Regions from separate parts of the Paenibacillus sp. R-74696 genome, predicted to be linked through region 1. Evidence: a T-box and tRNA genes for the amino acid it is inferred to sense, from the RefSeq annotation. Region 1 holds a T-box; the other holds one or more tRNA genes.

Region 1 (9,556 bases):
GCCTGTCGCTCGTTAAGCAGCTTGCTGAGGCGCAGCAGGGTGAGCTTGTGCTGGTCAGGTCGAGCGAGGATGGAACGACGTTCAAGGTCTATTTTCCGCTATATAACGTTTAATAATGGTTAAAGGTTTACAGGCCCGAAACAAGCTGGAGACGAGGCGGAAACATTCGCTGATTACAATTAGCGCATAGCAATAAGGGAGAGGGGCAATACGAGATGAAACAAACCTATTTTAAATGGATAAATACAGGTGTGGCTGCTTGCTCTGTTGCACTGCTGCTCGCGGGCTGTGGGGACGGTAATGCGCCAGCACGCGAAACGATACAAAAGCCGGATAAAACGATTACTGTCGTCGAGCCGGATCAATCGACCGATACGAAGGTAGCTGTCAGTCAAATTGCCCAAATGGATAGAACGCGGGGGATTAGCTTTATTACCGAGGATCAGCTTGTCACCGTCAAGCGCAATGAGAATGAGCAGAAAATAGCGGTGGAAGGGGAGATGATGTTTCCCAACAACTTGTATGTGCATAATCTGGTGACAAAGCAGGAGGAAGCCTTGTACGAACAGCCTGCCCATCAGGGATTTGCGAAGCCGTCACCGGATGGGAAATATTTATTTTATAAGCTGAATAACGAAGAAAGTGCCCACGGCTATATTATGAATTTGGAGACGAGAAAGTCAGTGGAGCTGGGCAAAGATGTGATCGATACGACAACAGGCATGTGGATGGATGATACGCATGTGCTGTTCATGACGATAGAGGGCAAAGTGATCAAGGCGGGCGTCGATGGCACATTGGAGACGATATACGATAGCGAGCAGAGGATTTTTACGGCGATGCCAGGCGAAGGCGGCATTTATTATGTCGTGAATGAAGTGCTGTATTTTCTTCCTGATGGCAGCAAGCAGGGGGAGAAGCTGGCGACGGACGTCGTCTGGGTCATTCCATCGCCAGAGCGCAAGCAGCTCGCTTTGGTGAAGCGCACCACGAACACGACGCGGACGCTGATGATTACCGATGCAAAGGGCAATGAACCGATTGAGCTGGGCAGCGCGACACAGGTATTTGGCACAAGCTGGTCGCCAGATGGCAAGAAGCTGGCCTACAGCCTGACATCGGAAGGTACTGGCGGCGACAACGGCGTGTTTGTGGCGGATGCCATTAGCGGCGATACGGTGCCGATTAAGCTCGATGTCCAATATTTATCCGACGATCTCGGCTGGAGCCCTTCAGGCAAAAAAATCGTCGCCGCGACTTATTCACAGGAGCAGAACGATTTTATTACGTTTGTGATTACGTTGAAATAGAAATTCAATGAAATCAATATAGTTCTTTTGTCTTATTGGATTAAAATTCGGAGTGAAGTATGATTGGAAAAAAAGGGAGTGATTGGATTTTGAGTAAAAAGTTTATAAGTTTTTTGTTGATTATGACGTTGGTTTTTTCAAATGCTGTTTCAGTAGTATTTGCAGAGAATGCAAATATACATGTGATATCGGATACAACAGAATTTAAGACAGTAGAAGGAGTAGTATTAGGAAATGTCACTACCGTTACCACAATAGAAAGAAGTGAAGGCACGCAGGGTGTTAAGAACGTTATCACAGAGTCTAAAAAATTTAGTCTTTTCCCTGAATATGAGAACAACAAAAATTATACGGAGATATTTTCGGACACTCTAACGGTAAATACGATATTTGCTACTTATGACTACAAGGTTTATATAAACGGGGAGCTAATGGATGATAAAGAGCCTAGCATGGGACTGAGGGCCATTGATAAAGCTGGTATACCATCCGTTTGCCATTATTACAGTAATAATTCAATGACTAGCTATACTTTTGCCTGCTATGAAAGTATGAATTATAATTGGGTGGGTGATCATGCAAAACCTGATCCTGAAGGAAGCAATACTCAGAAGCAAGCTACAGCTTCTAATCAATGGTTTGCTACCGCGAAAAATGGGGTTGATTTGTTCGCTATGCAATTCAGCACGTTTGATGTTGCTTTAATGAGTTTATGGATAGAAGTGGGTGGAACGGTAGCAGCATTATCTTGGAGCGTGATAGGAGCTATTATTGTTGGTGGAGGAACAGCTGCGATACTAGCAGGGGTAGCTGCAAACCAATGGAGTAGTGCAAAGAGTTACTTAGGTAAAGCTTATAGTTATATTGAAAAACTTTAATAAACATTTACGCCAAACGGAATTATTAGAAATAGAGACGTATTATTCGTCTTGAATATAGGCGGTGAATTTTTGCTTAATTTAATTGCGTTAATCTTTTATGTGCTTATTACATTATGGGTTATTGTCAGTATCGTAAAAGCAGGATGGGAGCCTCGAAGAAGAGTAGAAAATATCTTCTTTCTGTTTTCAGGGGGACTCCTTATGTTTGTAACGGCTCCGAATGAGCTTTGGAAAATGATCCTCCCCCTATTCAATCTTGCTCTAATCATAGCCTATCTGATATTTATCTTTGTTTTGAGAAAAAAAGTGTAAGAGCATAAACCATGCATGTCTCGTTTTTAAAATGGATACGCCGAAGCGGGATTTCCTTACTTTCGCATGAAGATTTTTATACCCAAACGATGGTCCTGGCCGCAGAAATATTGACTTAAGGCGCTATAAAGGGTATTATTACACAATCTTGAATACGAACAGTAAGGGTGAAAATCTTGAATTCGAAACTGCAGATTAAGAACGTTATTTTAGCCGACAAAGATCTTGCCTCAGGGTTATATCAGTTCATCATGACACTTAGTGAAGGTTCCAAGGCGCGTTTGTTCTACAGCCAGAAGCCAGTATGGAGATTAACAGGCGTTACGCGGATGCTGAACGTACCTTGTCCATTGTGCCGGAAAGACTACTACTGCAATTGCTTTGAGAAGAACATCGCTCATTTCAATCAGCAGATCATCGAGAAGGATCTTATTCCGGAACCGACGAATAGCTAATACTTGTTTGAAAAAGATTTAAAAAACAGGCACCCCCGCTTCTGGCTGGTGGATGCCTGTTTTTTGTGCTTTACGTCTAAATTTCCTTCGGCGTTTTCAAGCCGAGCAGCTCTAAGCCTTCCTTAAGCACAGCGGCAGCAACCTGCACCAGCTTAAGCTTAACGATCCGCTCGCCAGCGTCCCCGGCAAGTACCTTGTCATGATGGTAAAAACGATTGAACGCCTGCGCGAGCTGGATCAAATATCTGGCGAGAATGGACGGCTCATGCCGCTTGGCAGCGTCACCCAGGGCGGCTGTGTAGCGCAAAAGCATCTTCATCAGCAGCCAGGCATAATCGCCTGTAACATGCTCATAATCGGCAGGCTGAGGGGCAGCAGCCACGTCGCTGCCGGCTGCTTTTGCCAATATCCGCTGCGTTCTGGCGTAAGCATATTGCACGTATGGGCCCGTCTCCCCTTCAAAATTCAGTACATCCTCCAGAACTAAATCGACCGCAAGCATTCTCGTGTTTTTGAGATCCCCGAATACGACGGCGCCAATGCCAACCGCCTCGGCCACCTCAAACTTTCCTGCAAGTGCAGGGTTCTTTTCCTCTATTTTCTGCAAAGCCCGCTGCACCGCTTCATCCAGCACTTCTTCTAGAAACACGACCTTGCCGCGGCGAGTGGACATTTTTTGCCCGTCCAGCTTCATGAGTCCGAAGGGAATATGCTTGCAGGCTGCTGCCCACGCAAAGCCCATTTTTTCAAGCACGAGAAACAGCTGGCGAAAATGCAGCGATTGCTCCGAGCCGACGACGTACAGCAGCTCGCTGCCCCTCATCTCTTCATGGCGATATATCGCGGTCGCTAGGTCACGTGTCGCATAGATGGAGGTGCCGTCGGATTTGCGAATGAGGCAAGGCGGCAGCTCATGCTCATCCAGACGGACGACCTGTGCGCCTTCACTTTCCTCCAGCAGCTGTTGCTCCTGAAGCTGCTGCACGACGGCATCCATTTTATCGTTATAGAAGCTTTCGCCGAGAAAATGGTCAAAGCTCACGCCGAGTCGGTCATACAGCTTGTTGAACTCCTTCAGGCTGTCAGCAATAAACTGGCTCCAGCAGCGAATGGCTTCAGCATCGCCAGCTTCCAGCTTGGCGAACCAGCCGCGCGCCTCATCCTCCAGCTCGGGGTGCTGCTCAGCTTCCTCATGGAAACGCACATACAGCTCCAAATACCCTTTAATGGGATCGGCTGCAAGCTGCTGCTCGTCGCCCCATTTGAGATAGGCGGTAATCATCTTGCCGAACTGCGTGCCCCAATCGCCCAGATGATTGACGCTGACCGTCTCATAGCCAACCTTGTGTAAAATATGATAGAGCGCATTGCCGATCATCGTCGAGCGCAAATGCCCGATGCCGAACGGCTTCGCAATATTGGGCGAAGACATGTCGATAATGACGCGCGCTCCATTCCCAATGGCTGCCTGCATAAGGCTTCCACTTTGCCAATCTGCGATAAGCTGCACTGCGGTCAGCTCCCGATTCCATTTGAAATTCAAATAGGGGCCGGAAGCCTGAACGCTCCAGCTCGCGTCTATCAGCAGGGGCTCAAGCAAAGCAGCGATGTTAGCAGGGCTTTGTTTCATCGTACGGGCCAAAGTAAAGCAGGGGAAAGCAGCATCGCCAAGCTCCTCATCGGGCGGATATTCCAGCAAGGGCCGAATTTCTGCTTCGGGCAGAGCGAGTGCATTAGCCAGAGCCAGCGCAATTTTGTCCATTAACAGCATCATCATCTTCCTCTCCAAAATAAATGTTCAGGCAAGAGCAGAGCAGCACGCAAAAAAGACCCCGTCTCTAAAAATAAGAGACGAGGCCTGTTATCCCCGCGGTACCACTCTTGTTGCCGCCTCCGCACAAAATAAAGGAAGGGCATCTCGCCGTTGTAACGGTGCTGAACCGGACGTCCCTAGCGCGATTACTCGTTTCAGGCCGCCATCTCCCGGGTGCGCTTCACCTAACCGTCCATTGCCGGCTTTCACTGTTCCGGCTCGCTTGAAATGGCGCCTATTTAGGTTACTCTCCCGTTCCTTGATGTTAATTAACAGCTATCATATCGAATCCTTTCAGAAAAATCAATCCGTTTTTAGTCGGCTATTCTTTCTCGGTTACGAGAGACAGGCTCTCAATCGCCTGGCGTATAATCGAGCATGAGCGCTCCATCAGCCGCTGCTCCCGCGTCGTCAGCTTGAGCTCGACGATTTCCTTAACCCCGCTGCGGGCGATAATGGCGGGTACGCCGGCGCATACTTGCCGCTGGCCATATTCGCCGTTTAATATCGCCGATACGGCAATAATGCGATGCTCGTCGTTTAGAATGGAGCGGGTAATATGCGCCAGTGCATTGCCAATGCCAAAGCTGGTCGAGCCTTTGCGCGTATAGATTTCCCAGCCGGCATTGCGGGTCTGCTCAGCGAGCGCTCCGAGCTTCACATGTCCAAAGCGCTCGGGATGCTGAGCCAAAATATGCAGCAGCGGCTTGCCGCCAACCGTCACATGCGACCAAGCGGGAAACTGTGACTCGCCATGCTCCCCAAGCACATAGCCCTGCACGCTGCGGGCATCAACGGGGAAATGCTCGCAGAGCAGCGTCTTGAGCCGCGAGGAATCGATGGACGTTCCGGTGCCAATCACTTGGCAGCGCGGCATGCCGGACAGCTCCCACACGACATACGTCACAATATCCACAGGATTGGCGGCCGCTACAAAAATTCCGCAGAACCCGCTGTTCATAATGCGCGGAATCATCGTTTCATAAATCTCGCGCACCGTATGCAGCACATCCAGCCGATCATCGCTGCCCACTGGATATGCCCCTGCACATAAAAGAATCACATCCACATCTCCGCACTGCTCCAGCGTTCCAGCAGCGACCTTCGTCCGACCATGGACAAAATCCATGCTGTGCGATAAATCGAGCGCCTGTGCGTAGGCCCGGTCGAACGTGCGGTCAATGAGCAGCAGCTCATCGCAAATCGACTGGTTAATTAAGGCATACGCGCAGCTAGAACCGACCTGACCGACACCTACAATGGCGACCTTGCGCCCTTTGTTTGCCATCCTTTTGCATCTCCTCTGCCGTTAACCTCTTTACGCTATTATATGCGGCAGCCAGCCCATCATGTGACGGCCATGTTCATTCCATGTTTGTCTATGTCACATGGATGAAAAAGCGTGAAAATATGCACATTTTTATCTGCCAGCTAGTGGAGGTGCAGGCTCTGTTTTTCAACATATCCACAGAGTTATACACATTATCAACAGTGTTCAAGTTAAGTATTTTCCGCTGCCTCCAATACTTATCCACATGTAAACAGGGAGGATTGTCCACAATGTGCAGGTCGGAAGACCTAAGGTTGAATAGAGATAAACCGCTTATTTTCGTGCATTTACAATCTAACCTTCAGCTGTCATGATAGGGAAAGTATGTGTGGGCAGACAGAGATGGAGGAATGGCATTCATGTGGCTTGTATTATCCTTGCTGGCGGCTACGAGTTTTGGGCTGCGGGGGATTTTGTATCATTGGACGAGCCAGCAGGCGCTTAATCGCAATGCGCTGCTGTGTGGAGTATTTTTCTCGGGAGCGCTGATTACACTTGTTTGTACGCTGGCAACAGGGTCGGCTTTCACCGTTTCATCGCTCATTGGGGTGCAGATGGGGCTGCTCTCTTTCGGGGCAAATGCGAGCATGTTCAAGGGCTTTGCCGTGGGCAAAGCTTCTATTGTTGCGATTTTGACCGCACTGCCTTCGGCGATTGTTGTCGTTGTCGCCTTCGCGGTATGGGGCGAGACGCTGAATATGGCGCAGCTAAGCTCCTTTATTATCATTATCGCGGGTATATTGCTGGTGCGTTATTCCAATGATATTACCCGTGGCAATTTGCAAGGAGCGCAATGGGGGCTGCTGGCCATGCTGCTGTTTGCCGGAAACGATCTGTCGGGAAAATGGTCGACGCTGATGGATGCGCCGTTGTTTCCGACGCTTGTCTGCATGTTCAGCAGCGGATCGATCTGCTTTGGGCTTTGGTGGCTGCGCGATATGCGCTCGATGCGTTTTGCTGCCCTGGCAGCAGGCCAAGCTGCGCAAGAAATAGCCGCTGGGTCCGCTGCAATGGCGGTTACTCCTGCAAATGCTGGTTTCACGGGTGGCGCTAGAAACGGGAATACGAGTCAAAACGCTAAGCCAATCGCAGCTGCTGAAGCTAAAGCAGGCAATTCAGCAGGCTTGGTGATCAAAAGGAGCTGGAGCTTCCGCCGCACGTTTTCCGTCGGGATGGCAGTCGGCATTACCAATGCGGTTGGCATGATGTTTATTGTGACGGCTTTTGATGTGGGGAAGGCGGGACTGGTGTCGGCGGTAACGGCGCTTAATGTACTGATTGTGCTGCTGTATACACGCTTTGTCGTCAAGGAGCGCTTCTCCAAATTGGAGACGATCGGGATATCTACTGCCTTTGCAGGCATTCTGCTTATGCGTTTGTATGGTTCATAAAGCGGAGCAGCCCGCGCTGAATACAGGCGAGTTAAGTACGAAACGTCTATAACTTTAGAAAACTCAGTGAAAGTGTTATAATACAACCGTTCACTTATTTTAATTAACGGGAGGTTTCACTTACTATGAAAGATTTTGAATTGTACAACCCTACCAAGCTCGTATTCGGAGCAGGGAAGGTACAGCAGCTTGGAGAGCTGGTCAAGCCATACGGGACGCAAGTTCTGCTCGTATACGGTGGCGGAAGCATCAAGCGTTCGGGGCTTTATGACGAAGTGATTTCCCAATTAAATAGCATTGGCGCAACCGTTCATGAACTGTCTGGCGTGGAGCCGAATCCACGTCTGACGACGATTAATAAAGGCATCGACATTTGCCGCAGTGAAAAAATCGAATTTGTGCTCGCCGTTGGCGGCGGCAGCGTGCTGGATGCTTCCAAGGCGATTGCAGCTGGGGCGCTCTATGAAGGCGACGTATGGGATTTCACGATCCGTAAAGCGGTCATCCAAGAGGCCTTGCCTATCGGCACCGTGCTGACGCTTGCTGCTACTGGCTCGGAAATGAACGGCAACGCGGTTATTTCCAACTGGGAAACACAGCAAAAACGCGGTCTTGGCAGCAAGCTTGTCTATCCGAAGTTTTCGATTCTTGATCCGAAGCTGACGTATTCCGTACCGAAGGATCAGACAGCGAACGGCATCGTCGACATTATGTCTCATGTGTTCGAGCAATATTTCTCCCTGACGACCGATACGCCGCTGCAGGAGCGCTTCGCTGAATCGATTTTGCAAACCGTTATTGAAAACGGTGAAAAAGCAATCGAAAATGGCTCTGACTATGACGCCAGAGCGAACTTGCTGCTTGCCGGCACCTTTGCGCTCAACGGCACGCTGCCGATTGGCGTTGTGACGGACTGGGCGTCGCATGGCATTGAGCATGAGGTAAGTGCGATTTATGATATCGCCCATGGCGCAGGGCTTGCGATCATCTTCCCGAACTGGATGAAGCATGTGTATCAAGAGCGTATCGACCGCTTCGTGCAATACGCAGTACGGGTATGGGGCATCGACCCGAGCGGCAAATCCGATGAGGAAGTGGCGCTTGCGGGTATTGAAGCGACACGCGCCTACTTTACGCGCATTGGCGCGCCTGCAACACTCGGCGAGCTGGGCATTAACGGCGAGAACATCGACCGGATGGCGGCGGAAGCGACCGTATTCGGCCCAATCGGCTCCTTCAAGAGCCTGGACAAGGAAGCAGTCAAGAGCATCTTGACGGCGAGCTTGTAAGTCAGGCAGCTTTCTAGAAGCATTCAGGTACTGCTGCGCAAGCAGCACGCCTGAATGCTTTTTTTCTGGCCAGCGATAGACCCAATTATTCTCGAATGCTTGTAATTTCAATGATGAAATAGAAAATCTCTATTATCCGTGCTGTTGACCGCTGCATATATGGAGTGATAAGTTAAATTCATATAAAATAATCGGAATAATCGGATATTTGAGGAGGCTTTTTCATATGGGAGATCAAGCAGCAGCGTATCGTTTTGCCCGCAACTTGCCCGCACGATCGATTGGTGGAACGAAGGTGACGGATCCGCAGCATGTTCATTTGTCCTATGGTTTTCCAGCAACGGATTTGCTGCCGGTTGAGGAGCTGCAAGCAGCGGCGGAGAAAGCGCTGAAATGGGACAGGGCGGATGCGCTCCATTATTCGGGAGCGAAGGGACCAGCCCGTGTCAGGGATTGGGTGCTGGCACGTTCCCGCAAGTTCGGCATTCATGCCGGGGCGGAAAACTTTATTCCGACCTTTGGCGCCATTCAAGGCATTGATCTGACTGCGCGAATTTTGCTTAACCCGGGAGATGAGGCTTGGGTAGAAGCGCCAACCTTCTTTAATGGCCTGCAGGCTTTCCGTGCAGCGGGTGCCGTCATCAGGTCAATCCCCGTTGATGAGCAGGGGCTTCAGGTCGAGCTGCTGGAGGCGGCTTTGAAGCAGGCGGCTGAGCGCAATGAGCCGATACCGAAGCTGCTGTATTGCATGCCGAACTATCATAATCCGACGGGC
Region 2 (9,556 bases), on a different contig from region 1:
TACTAGCGGAGCCGTCTGTTTTGCAGCCTCTTGGCCTGCAGCTGATTCCTGCTGCGATACCGATGATACGAGTGGATCAGCTTGCTGGGGCGTTGTCCGGCTTCCATTCGCCTCCGCCTCCTTCGACGCCGAAGCCTCTTCCCGCGGTTCAGCAGCATCCTCATAACCATAAACCGTTTTGAAAACCTGCTCGCTCCCGGGCTTGCCAGCTGCACTCGCTTGTCCGTCTTTGCTATCGCTCGATCCGGCTGTGTTCATGTCCGCCTGCTCGTTTCCTTGTCCTCCACCATTCACTTGATCCGCCATACGATCATCTCCCTGTCCATTCAAGCTGTTATTTGTTCCTCTATATTGGTTGTCCTCGCTCATCTTGATTGCCTCCTTCAAGTTTTACCGAGTAAAATTCATCACTTAAGCTAAGTATCGGGAAAATAACGATTCGTTCTTGTCCGTTCGATTGTATTCGGTCATTTCGTTTGCCTTCTATGTATACATCATGCAGGACGCACCTTAAATCAAACTTAAGTGAAATTTAAAGCAACATAAAACCTTTGAACCCCGACCATATATCGTGCTAAAAAGCTGTACAAGCGCATAATAAGGGCCACTGCTCCCGCTTGCCCCACCTTTTACAACGCAAAAAAAAGCCAAGCGAGGCAATAGCTGCCCTGCTTGGCTTTCCTATTCACGCCAGAATCTCGTGGCGTTTACTTATTTATTTTGCAAGCTCCGTATTCGTATTAGCCCGTGTTTCTCAGGCCGGCTGCAATTCCGTTGATCGTGAGCAATACTTCACGAAGCAGCTCTGGATCATCCTCGTCCTTCGCCCGCAGTCCGCGGAGCTCAGTCAGAAGCTGAACCTGCATGTAGCTGAGCGGATCAACGTATGGATTACGGAGGCGAATCGATTCTTGAATAACCGGTACGTTATCCAAAATTTCCGCTTGGCCCGTAATGCTCAAAATCATTTGCGACGTCAGCGCATATTCCGACTCAATTTGCTGGAAAATACGATCGCGGATAGCCTCATCGGAAATCATGCCCGCATATTCCTTCGCAATAATAAGATCGGCTTTCGCCAGTGCCATCTGCAGGTTGTCGATCAAAGAGCGGAAGAATGGGAAATGCTCATACATCGTTTTCAACGTTTGCAGACGCTCTTCGCTTCCATCCACATATTGCTGGAGCGCTGTGCCGGCTGCATACCAGGCTGGCAGCAGATAACGGCTTTGCGTCCATGCGAATACCCATGGAATCGCGCGCAAATCTTCAAAGCGGTCGCTGTTTTTCCGTTTGGACGGACGTGAGCCAATGTTCAGCTCGCCAACCTCAGGCAGCGGTGTCGATTCCTTGAAGTACGTGAGGAAATCCGGATCGCGGAAAATCAAATCCTGATATTTCTCCAGCGCCGTCTCGGAAATCGAACGGGCTATTTCTTCCCACTCCGGCTCGGCCGTCTGGCCCTGCTCCGGATATTTTGCCAAGCGCGCTGCTGTAATCAGCGCCCAAGTCGCCTGCTCCAAGCTGCGGTAAGCGATGCCCTGCATCGAATAACGCGAGGAAAGCACTTCGCCTTGCTCGGTAATTTTGATGCCGCCGCCAACCGTATGCGGTGGCTGTGCCAAAATGCTGCGGTTCAGCGGCATGCCGCCGCGACCGAGTGCTCCGCCGCGTCCGTGGAAGAACTTCAGCTTAACATCGTATTCGTTCGCCGCTGCTGTAATTTCCTTAAGAGCTACGCGCAGCTCCCAGTTTGCTGTAACCGCTCCGCCATCTTTATTGCTGTCGGAGTAACCCAGCATAATTTCATGCAGATCGCCGCGAGCCGCAACGGCTTGACGGTAAATCGGCAGTTCGAACAACTGCTTCATAATAGCCGGAGCCGCATGAAGGTCGTCGATTGTCTCGAACAGTGGCACCGATTGAACAGAGCAGTGAACCGTGCCGTCGCGATCTTGACGGAACAAGCCAACTTCCTTCGAGAAGACCATGACTTCCAGCATGTCGCTGGCGCCCTGCGTCATACTGATCAGGTAGCTGGAAATGCAGTTCGGGCCAAACTCTTGCTTCGCACGGTAAGCCGTATGGTACACATCGAGGCATTCACGCGTTGCATCGGTATAATCCAAGTGGCTCGACGTCAATGGACGCGGATCATTCAGCAGGCGATGCAGTAGCTCAACCTTTTCATCCTCATTCAAACCTGCATAATCAGGCGTAATATTCATTTTCGCCAAAATTTCAGTCATCGCATTTTCATGCTCTTTGCTGTGCTGGCGAATATCCAGCGTCATCAGGTGGAAGCCGAACAGCTCAACCTGGCGAACCAGCTTGCCGATATGCGTGTCTGCCACATAATCCGCGAAGTGATTGCGCAGGCTGCGGTCAATAATTTTCAAATCCTCCAGCAGCTCTTCCGGGCTGTTATAGCGCATAGCCGAGCCTTTGAGCGCCTCATTGCGCGTATTGGCGAGCTTCTCCAGCATAAAGCCAAGCTTGATGCGGTAAGGCTCCTTCGTGTTGCGCCACAGTTCTACGCATTTCAGCTCAACCTGCTCGCGGTCGCGGCGAATCGATTCAATCAATTCATCCGACACTTCCACAATATTCGTGCTGAAGCTGAGTTGGCCCATCAGCTCATTCAGCGTTTCTTCATACTTGCGAATTGCCAGCAGGCGGTGCATCGTCAGCGCTTCCCACGTCACCTTCGCCGTTACGGAAGGGTTGCCGTCACGGTCGCCGCCGATCCACGAGCCAAAACGGAGAAAGTCTGGCGCATGCCATTTTTCACCTGGATAATATTTCTCAAGGCAGCGCTCCAGCTCTTCGTAGACAGCAGGCAGTACCTCGAACAACGTTTCATCAAAATAATACAAGCCGTTGCGAACTTCGTCGATAACCGTAGGCTTACGGTCACGAAGCTCATCACTTTGCCACAAAATAAGCACTTCATTCAGCAGCTTCTCGCGAAGCTTCTCGCGCTCACGATAAGTCAGCGTCGGATTATCAAGCTCCATGACATCTTCGGCAATCCGCTTGTGGATATCCAGTACCGCTCTGCGTGTAGCTTCCGTTGGATGTGCAGTCATAACAAGCTCCAGCGAAATGCCGCTCAGCATTTGCTGTACATCTTCCACTGCGATTTGACGTTCCTTCAGATCCGCTACAGCACTCTCAATGGAGCCGCGTTGAACGCCTTCCCCAGTGGAACGCTCATAATCGCGCTTGCGGCGAATACGGTGATTTTGTTCAGCAATGTTAACCAGTTGAAAATAAATCGCAAAGGCACGAATAACCTGGTGCCTAATTTCCGGGCTCAATGACGACACGGTCGTCTTGAATTGCGCGAATAGCTCCGGAATATATTCCGCTCGCAACGATTTGCTTGTTTCACGGATTTGCTCTACAATTTCAAGCAATTCCTTGCCGCCCTGGTGGACGAGCACTTCGCCGAGTATGTTGCCTAGAAACCGAACATCCCTACGCAGCAAATTGTTCGCTTGCTGGCGGCTTGCCGATAAATTCGTTGCAGCTTGTTCCGACATACTGAAATCCTCCTGTAGCGTGCCCTATAACGGACTCATTTTAACTATCTTACATCATACTACAAAATCCTTCACGGTTGAAGCCCCGCCATTTACCAAGATGTATGGGAGGTTGTCTATTATGCTCACAACTAAAAAGGGAGCATTAATCATAAAATGAGGAGATGATCCCCTGAATTTCCGCTAACGTCATACATTACCCCTGTATGATACAATTCTATCTCATTCATTTTTTATGGATAAATAGAATCATTTTCACGCTGTAGAAAAGATATAAAAAAAAGAATAGTTGCCATTCACACGTATCTTTAGGTATGGTATAAAAAGGAATTTACCTCGATTTATCAAGAAATGGAGGAGATTTTCATAGTTCAGCTCTACTTGCCATTGCTGATAATTATCGCAGCTATTTCTTTTATAACGGTTAAAGTTACGGCTAAAAAAGGCAGCTACCTTCACCTGACCCCTCATCAAATCGCCATTATCGCCTTCAGTTTGCTTCTTATGCTCATACCGTTGTATATCCCTTATCGGAATGCTGCATTTATGAGCGGTGCATTGCTGTCCTCGCTGCTGTCCACCGCCTTGGCCCTGCTCGCGGTATTCCTCATCTATTTTAAAAAAAATAAATGGGCCTACCTTTCTCTTGCTGTCGCTTGCGTATCGGGGATCATTTCTACCCTTATAAAAATAAACTAGCTGGTAGCACGCGTATGCTTTTTTCCAGCTAACAGGCATCTTTTTTCCAGCAAATAAACAATCCTTTATAGCCTCTTCAATCAGACAAACGCTACTAAAAAAGCTTCCATGGCTGAAACTCTCCATAGAAGCTTTCTGTTCATCGCTTCTCTATTGTCACTTATTATCGATGTATTGGGACTTATTTTGTTATTTTTTCACTGCTGAAACTAGCAAAAACATCGGACGGCGCATTTCCTCCTGCCAAGCCGAATGGCTAGCCAGCAGCTCCTTTGTCGGCTGCAGCTCCGAAAGCTGCTTAAGCTCGAATCCGGATTCAATCAACGCGTTCATGTAGGTCGAAACCGTACGGTGATATTTAACGACATCATGCTCCAGAAATCTGGACTGACGCTGGCCCTCCCTATGATAATTATCCAGCGGCCAATGCAGCTTTTCCCCTTCCGCCCCATAATGCCAATCCTGTCCGGCAAGCGCGGTGAACACCGGATGCTCAACCGAAAAGACAAATGTGCCGCCTGGCGTCAGGGAATGGTGAATCTTATTGAAGAGGCCGCCCAATTGCTCCACATAGTGCAGCGCAAGCGAGCTAATGACGACATTAAACTCCTCCGCTGGAAAATCGATATCCTCAATCGCAAGCTGGCGATATTCAATCTGTCCATCGTCTGTCATTTCCCTTGCCCGTTCCAGCATATTGCCCGAAAGGTCAATCCCTACAACCGAGCGGGCATGCTGTTCCCGTGCATAGCGGCAATGCCAGCCGAATCCGCAGCCGAGATCGAGCACGTTTGCACCCTCCAGCTTCGGCAGCATTTTGCGAAAAAACGACCATTCTCCGGCAGCATCCAGTCCCCCAATCGAACGAGCCATCTGGCTATAATTTGTGAAAAAAGAGGACTCATCATATTTGTTTTGCTTCATCCACCTTCAACCTCCTTAGCGCTTGGCTATTTTGTCCTTAAAAATTATCATCCTTTAAAAACAGGAACAAAAAAAACCTTGCATACCGCAAGGCTTTCTTCGTACTTTGTAACGTTTAAGCGGGTGATGGGAATCGAACCCACGCTATTAGCTTGGAAGGCTAAAGTTCTACCATTGAACTACACCCGCAAATATGGTCGGGACGACACGATTTGAACATGCGACCCCCTGGTCCCAAACCAGGTGCTCTACCAAGCTGAGCTACGTCCCGACAGATAATTCATTTTTAAAGAAATGGCGCGCCCTAAGAGATTCGAACTCCTGGCCTTTTGATTCGTAGTCAAACGCTCTATCCAGCTGAGCTAAGGGCGCGCATTATGGAGCGGACGACGAGATTCGAACTCGCGACCCTCGCCTTGGCAAGGCGATGCTCTACCACTGAGCCACGTCCGCATTACATTTTCGCCTGTATTTCTTAAGTGTTTCATCGTGGCGACAAGTAATAATATATCATGTTGAGAAGGGAATTGCAACTGTTATTTTAGCTTTTTCTAAAAAAACTTTTTCCGGGTTTTTAGCCTTCCCTTTGCTTTTAGCCGCCACATAAAAATCAAACCGTGCTCCTGCAAGCACGGTTTGATGACTGACTATACAACTCCAGCTAATGCCGGCTTCTTATCAAGCATAACTCTGGATGCAGCCGACTCACCTGCGAGCGCATACGGCATGCACAGCGGAACACCGGTACGCGGATCAGGCATAATATCAGCTTCAATGTTAAACACCTCGCGCAAAATCTCCGGTGTCATAACCTCTTGCGGCGAGCCTTCACCAACGACACTGCCTTTTTTGATAGCAATCATATGATGCGCATAACGCGAAGCGTGGTTCAGGTCATGGACAACCATAACAACCGTACGCTTATTAACCTCGTTAAGCTTCTCAAGCAGATGCAATACTTCGAGCTGATGCGCCATATCAAGGAAAGTGGTTGGCTCATCCAAAAATAAAATATCCGTTTCCTGTGCCAATGACATCGCAATCCAAGCACGCTGGCGTTGACCGCCTGACAGCTGATCAACTGGACGGTCAGCAAAATCTACCATTCCCGTCGCTTCTATGGCCCATTGGATAATTTTACGGTCATCCTTGCTCACAGAGCCGAAGCCCTTCTGATAAGGAAAACGTCCATACGATACAAGCTCGGATACGGTCAGTCCGTCTGGAGCAGTCGGATTTTGCGGCAAAATAGCCAGCTGCTTCGCCACTTCTTTCGTCGCTTGCTTATGAATCGACTTCCCATCCAGCAATACGCTGCCTGCAGATGGATTCATCAGACGAGCCATTGTTTTCAAAATCGTCGATTTACCCGAACCGTTGGACCCCACCAACGCAGTAATTTTTCCTTGTGGGATAGCAATATTCAGATCTTGAACGATTAACCGTTCATCATAACCAATGTCGAGATTCGATGTTGTGAGGCGAATCATGTGACATGCACGCTCCTTCCGATGCCCGCTTATACGGATTGTTTGCTGAATATTTTAAAATCATACGACTTATCATTCATTAAACATGATAACTATTATCAGTATCATTCAATAATTAATGATAATCGTTCTCACGTATAATGTCAATGAAAATAAAGCAATTGTTTAGGCCAAATGATTTTGTATCGCCCATGCACGGCCGAAAGGCTTCTTATTTTTGCAAGAAGCCTTTGCTGCGGAGAAAATCGCCCATATGCAGACGGGGATGATTGATTTTGGCCGCCATAGATTCGGACCAGCTCGTATTCAGCTTGCCTTCTGAGCGCTCCAGCATATACTGCCTAATCGTCTCGTCATACTGCCGAATGCCGCTTTCCACCGCATCCTGATCATAGCTATTTTCATGCAAAATCGCCTGCTGTGGCAGTCTTGGTCGCGTCAGCGGCGCTTGATCCGGCTCCCCCATGCACATCCCGAATACGGGGTACACATGCGCTGGCAGTTCTAAAAGCGCTGAAACCTCCTGGGGATTGTTGCGGATGCCACCAATATAAACAATTCCATAGCCAAGCGATTCCGCTGCGATCGCTGCATTTTGAGCAGCCAGCGCGGTATCAACCGTTGCTACGATAAAATTTTCAACCGTGCTCGTAAGCTCGCCCTCATAATGCTGCTTGGCTGCCTGCTCATAACGGTACAGATCGGCGCACCAGACGAGAAATACGGGGCATTCCTCAATATAGGCCTGATTGCCGGAAAGCTCAGCCAGTTTTTTTCGCTTATCTGGGTCACTCACGTTGATTACCGTGAAGCACTGCATACTGCTTGAGGTTGAAGCTTGCTGCCCCGCCTCTATTATTTTTGCCAGGGTCGGCTGTGGAATGGGGTTCGATTTAAATTTCCGAATGGAGCGGTGATTAAGCAGCACGTCTATCGTTTCAGGCCACATTGCGATCAGCTCTTTTCTTATATAGTTTCACTTATTAACTTACATCTTCCTTATGCAAAAAAGCGACCGCTTCATCAAGCTGCCCATCAATCGCAAGCGGCGAATACACCCACCATTTGTTGAAAGGAACAATATGCATTCTGCCACCGCGTACTGCCGCGAGATTCCGCCATCGTTCGGACATTTTCAACTGGTTAAACGCTTCTGGAGCCCCTTGATCCTTCGGATTAATCATGATTATGAGCCGATCAGCGTCGTATTTTGACAGATCATTATACGGCTTAGGCTCGGAAAAAATAAACGGCGCTCCCGCCTCCATATGCTGCTTCACAAGTGGATGGGGATCTAGACCAAGCAAGCGAAAAAAAACATGCCCCATATTGCGGCTACCCACTACTCTGAACGTATCACGCTCCATGACCAGCACAGCGCATGTCTCCATGCCGCCAATCTGACGCTGAATCCGTTCCCTCGCTTGATCCGCTTTAGCCAAATGCCGCTCCATCCATTCTCTTTCCTGTCTCCGTTTGCCTACAACTGCTGAAATTTGTCGCAGCTGCCCGTAAACGTCCTGAGTATGCCAATCGATAGGAATCAGCTCGGCCAACTGGCTAAGCTGCTCCTGCTCCTCAGAGCGCATATGCTCATAGCCCAAAATCAAGTCAGGCTTCATCGCGCGAACAGCCTCCATGTCACAGGGTTCCCATTTGAAAGGTGTCATGGCTCTTACATGCTCACGCACATAATAATTTTCGAACAGATGGTAATCAGGTGCACCTACAGGCACATGACCAAGCGCGAGCAAATGCGACGTATAAAGAAGGCCAATAACCCTTGGTTCTCTCGTTTGCACATATACCCGAGGAGATACCCCCACATGCTGCTTAAACTTTCTGCTAAAATAAAATTCATCCTTAAAGCCAACATGACTGGCTACTGTGACCATATCATTCGAAGGCACCAGCAGCAGCTTCTTGGCCCGCTCCATACGCAGCTTGCCCAAATAATCCATCGGGCTTGCTCCCGTCAACTGCTTGAACATATGAGTATACTGACGTATGCCCACACCCGCTAAATCCGCGAGCTCCTGCAGAGTCATTTTACCTTTATAGTGTTCCTTCATATATAAAATCGTTTGCTCTACGACATGCTCCCCATCCTTAGAGTGGTTAGAGGCTGATGCAGCCGCGGCAACTAAATAAATGGCCTCCTGCAGCAAAATATTGCGCTTAAATCGCACCATTCCGCTTACAGCCGTTCGTAAATCAAACAGTGAATCCAAAACGTCCATTAATGGTGCAAATGGCTTAATGAAGTGGGGGCGACCAGCGGCGAAGGAAAGCAGCTCTCTCCCATCCTCTTCATCGTCAGCAGAAGCTGCTTCAAATTCAAGCGAATAATACTGAAGCCGTCCATCCTCTACTCTATCGACCTCTATTGTTGTCTCGGGCTCGAACAGAACACATGTGCCTGGCTCAAGCTGTATAGGCTGCCCATGAAGCATCACCGTTGCCGTTCCTTGCATTATGGTCCATAACGTGTGTACCTTAGCGTTCTGAGACAACGCTGGTATTCCTCCAGTAAATGAACCTTTGCTAATCTGAACCCAGCGGAGCTGCAAATCATCTATGTGTTCACCCTTATCCGCCATTTGCCCTTGTTCCCCTCCCATTATGATAACCATTCTCAGAAATGCTATCATTTTATTGTAGCGGAAAAATGCCCAAGCGTAAACGGCTGAAGCCGTCCTTTGGCGGCAAAGCTTGCGTTTCGCGTAGAAATATAGGAAAGGATGGAAACAGCATATCCTTTCCTATATATAAAAAAAGCTTTCCTGTCGAATCAGGAAAGCTTCCTTGCCAGCACTTCGTTTAATTTTTGAATAGCTGCATCGTTTCATCCAGTAGAGCATCTGTTGAGAACAACGTATAGGACCACCATTTTTCATG

What was found. The T-box of region 1 lies ahead of argS (arginine--tRNA ligase). A T-box ahead of a tRNA ligase gene usually reads a tRNA of that ligase, here a tRNA-Arg.
Region 2: it encodes a tRNA-Arg, which carries the amino acid that the T-box ahead of argS (arginine--tRNA ligase) is inferred to sense. The anticodon was not compared.

Annotation. Positions count from the first base shown of each region.
Region 1 is NZ_JBPULM010000042.1:70,867-80,422, reverse strand. Features, by position in the region: gene ACSR9A_RS20045 (sensor histidine kinase) at 1-113, shown strand, start outside; gene ACSR9A_RS20040 (TolB-like translocation protein) at 216-1,310, shown strand; gene ACSR9A_RS20035 (hypothetical protein) at 1,370-2,188, shown strand; gene ACSR9A_RS20030 (hypothetical protein) at 2,680-2,958, shown strand; gene argS (arginine--tRNA ligase) at 3,035-4,735, opposite strand; T-box leader at 4,803-5,040, opposite strand; gene ACSR9A_RS20020 (L-lactate dehydrogenase) at 5,094-6,059, opposite strand; gene ACSR9A_RS20015 (EamA family transporter) at 6,461-7,492, shown strand; gene ACSR9A_RS20010 (iron-containing alcohol dehydrogenase) at 7,618-8,781, shown strand; gene ACSR9A_RS20005 (aminotransferase-like domain-containing protein) at 9,008-9,556, shown strand, end outside.
Region 2 is NZ_JBPULM010000040.1:15,324-24,879, forward strand. Features, by position in the region: gene ACSR9A_RS19230 (S1C family serine protease) at 1-369, opposite strand, end outside; gene ppc (phosphoenolpyruvate carboxylase) at 741-3,545, opposite strand; gene ACSR9A_RS19240 (hypothetical protein) at 3,801-4,370, opposite strand; gene ACSR9A_RS19245 (class I SAM-dependent methyltransferase) at 4,434-5,168, opposite strand; tRNA gene ACSR9A_RS19250 (tRNA-Gly) at 5,287-5,357, opposite strand; tRNA gene ACSR9A_RS19255 (tRNA-Pro) at 5,363-5,439, opposite strand; tRNA gene ACSR9A_RS19260 (tRNA-Arg) at 5,464-5,540, opposite strand; tRNA gene ACSR9A_RS19265 (tRNA-Gly) at 5,547-5,621, opposite strand; gene ACSR9A_RS19270 (ABC transporter ATP-binding protein) at 5,816-6,658, opposite strand; gene nfsA (oxygen-insensitive NADPH nitroreductase) at 6,870-7,607, opposite strand; gene ACSR9A_RS19280 (AraC family transcriptional regulator) at 7,642-9,171, opposite strand; gene ACSR9A_RS19285 (ABC transporter substrate-binding protein) at 9,479-9,556, opposite strand, start outside.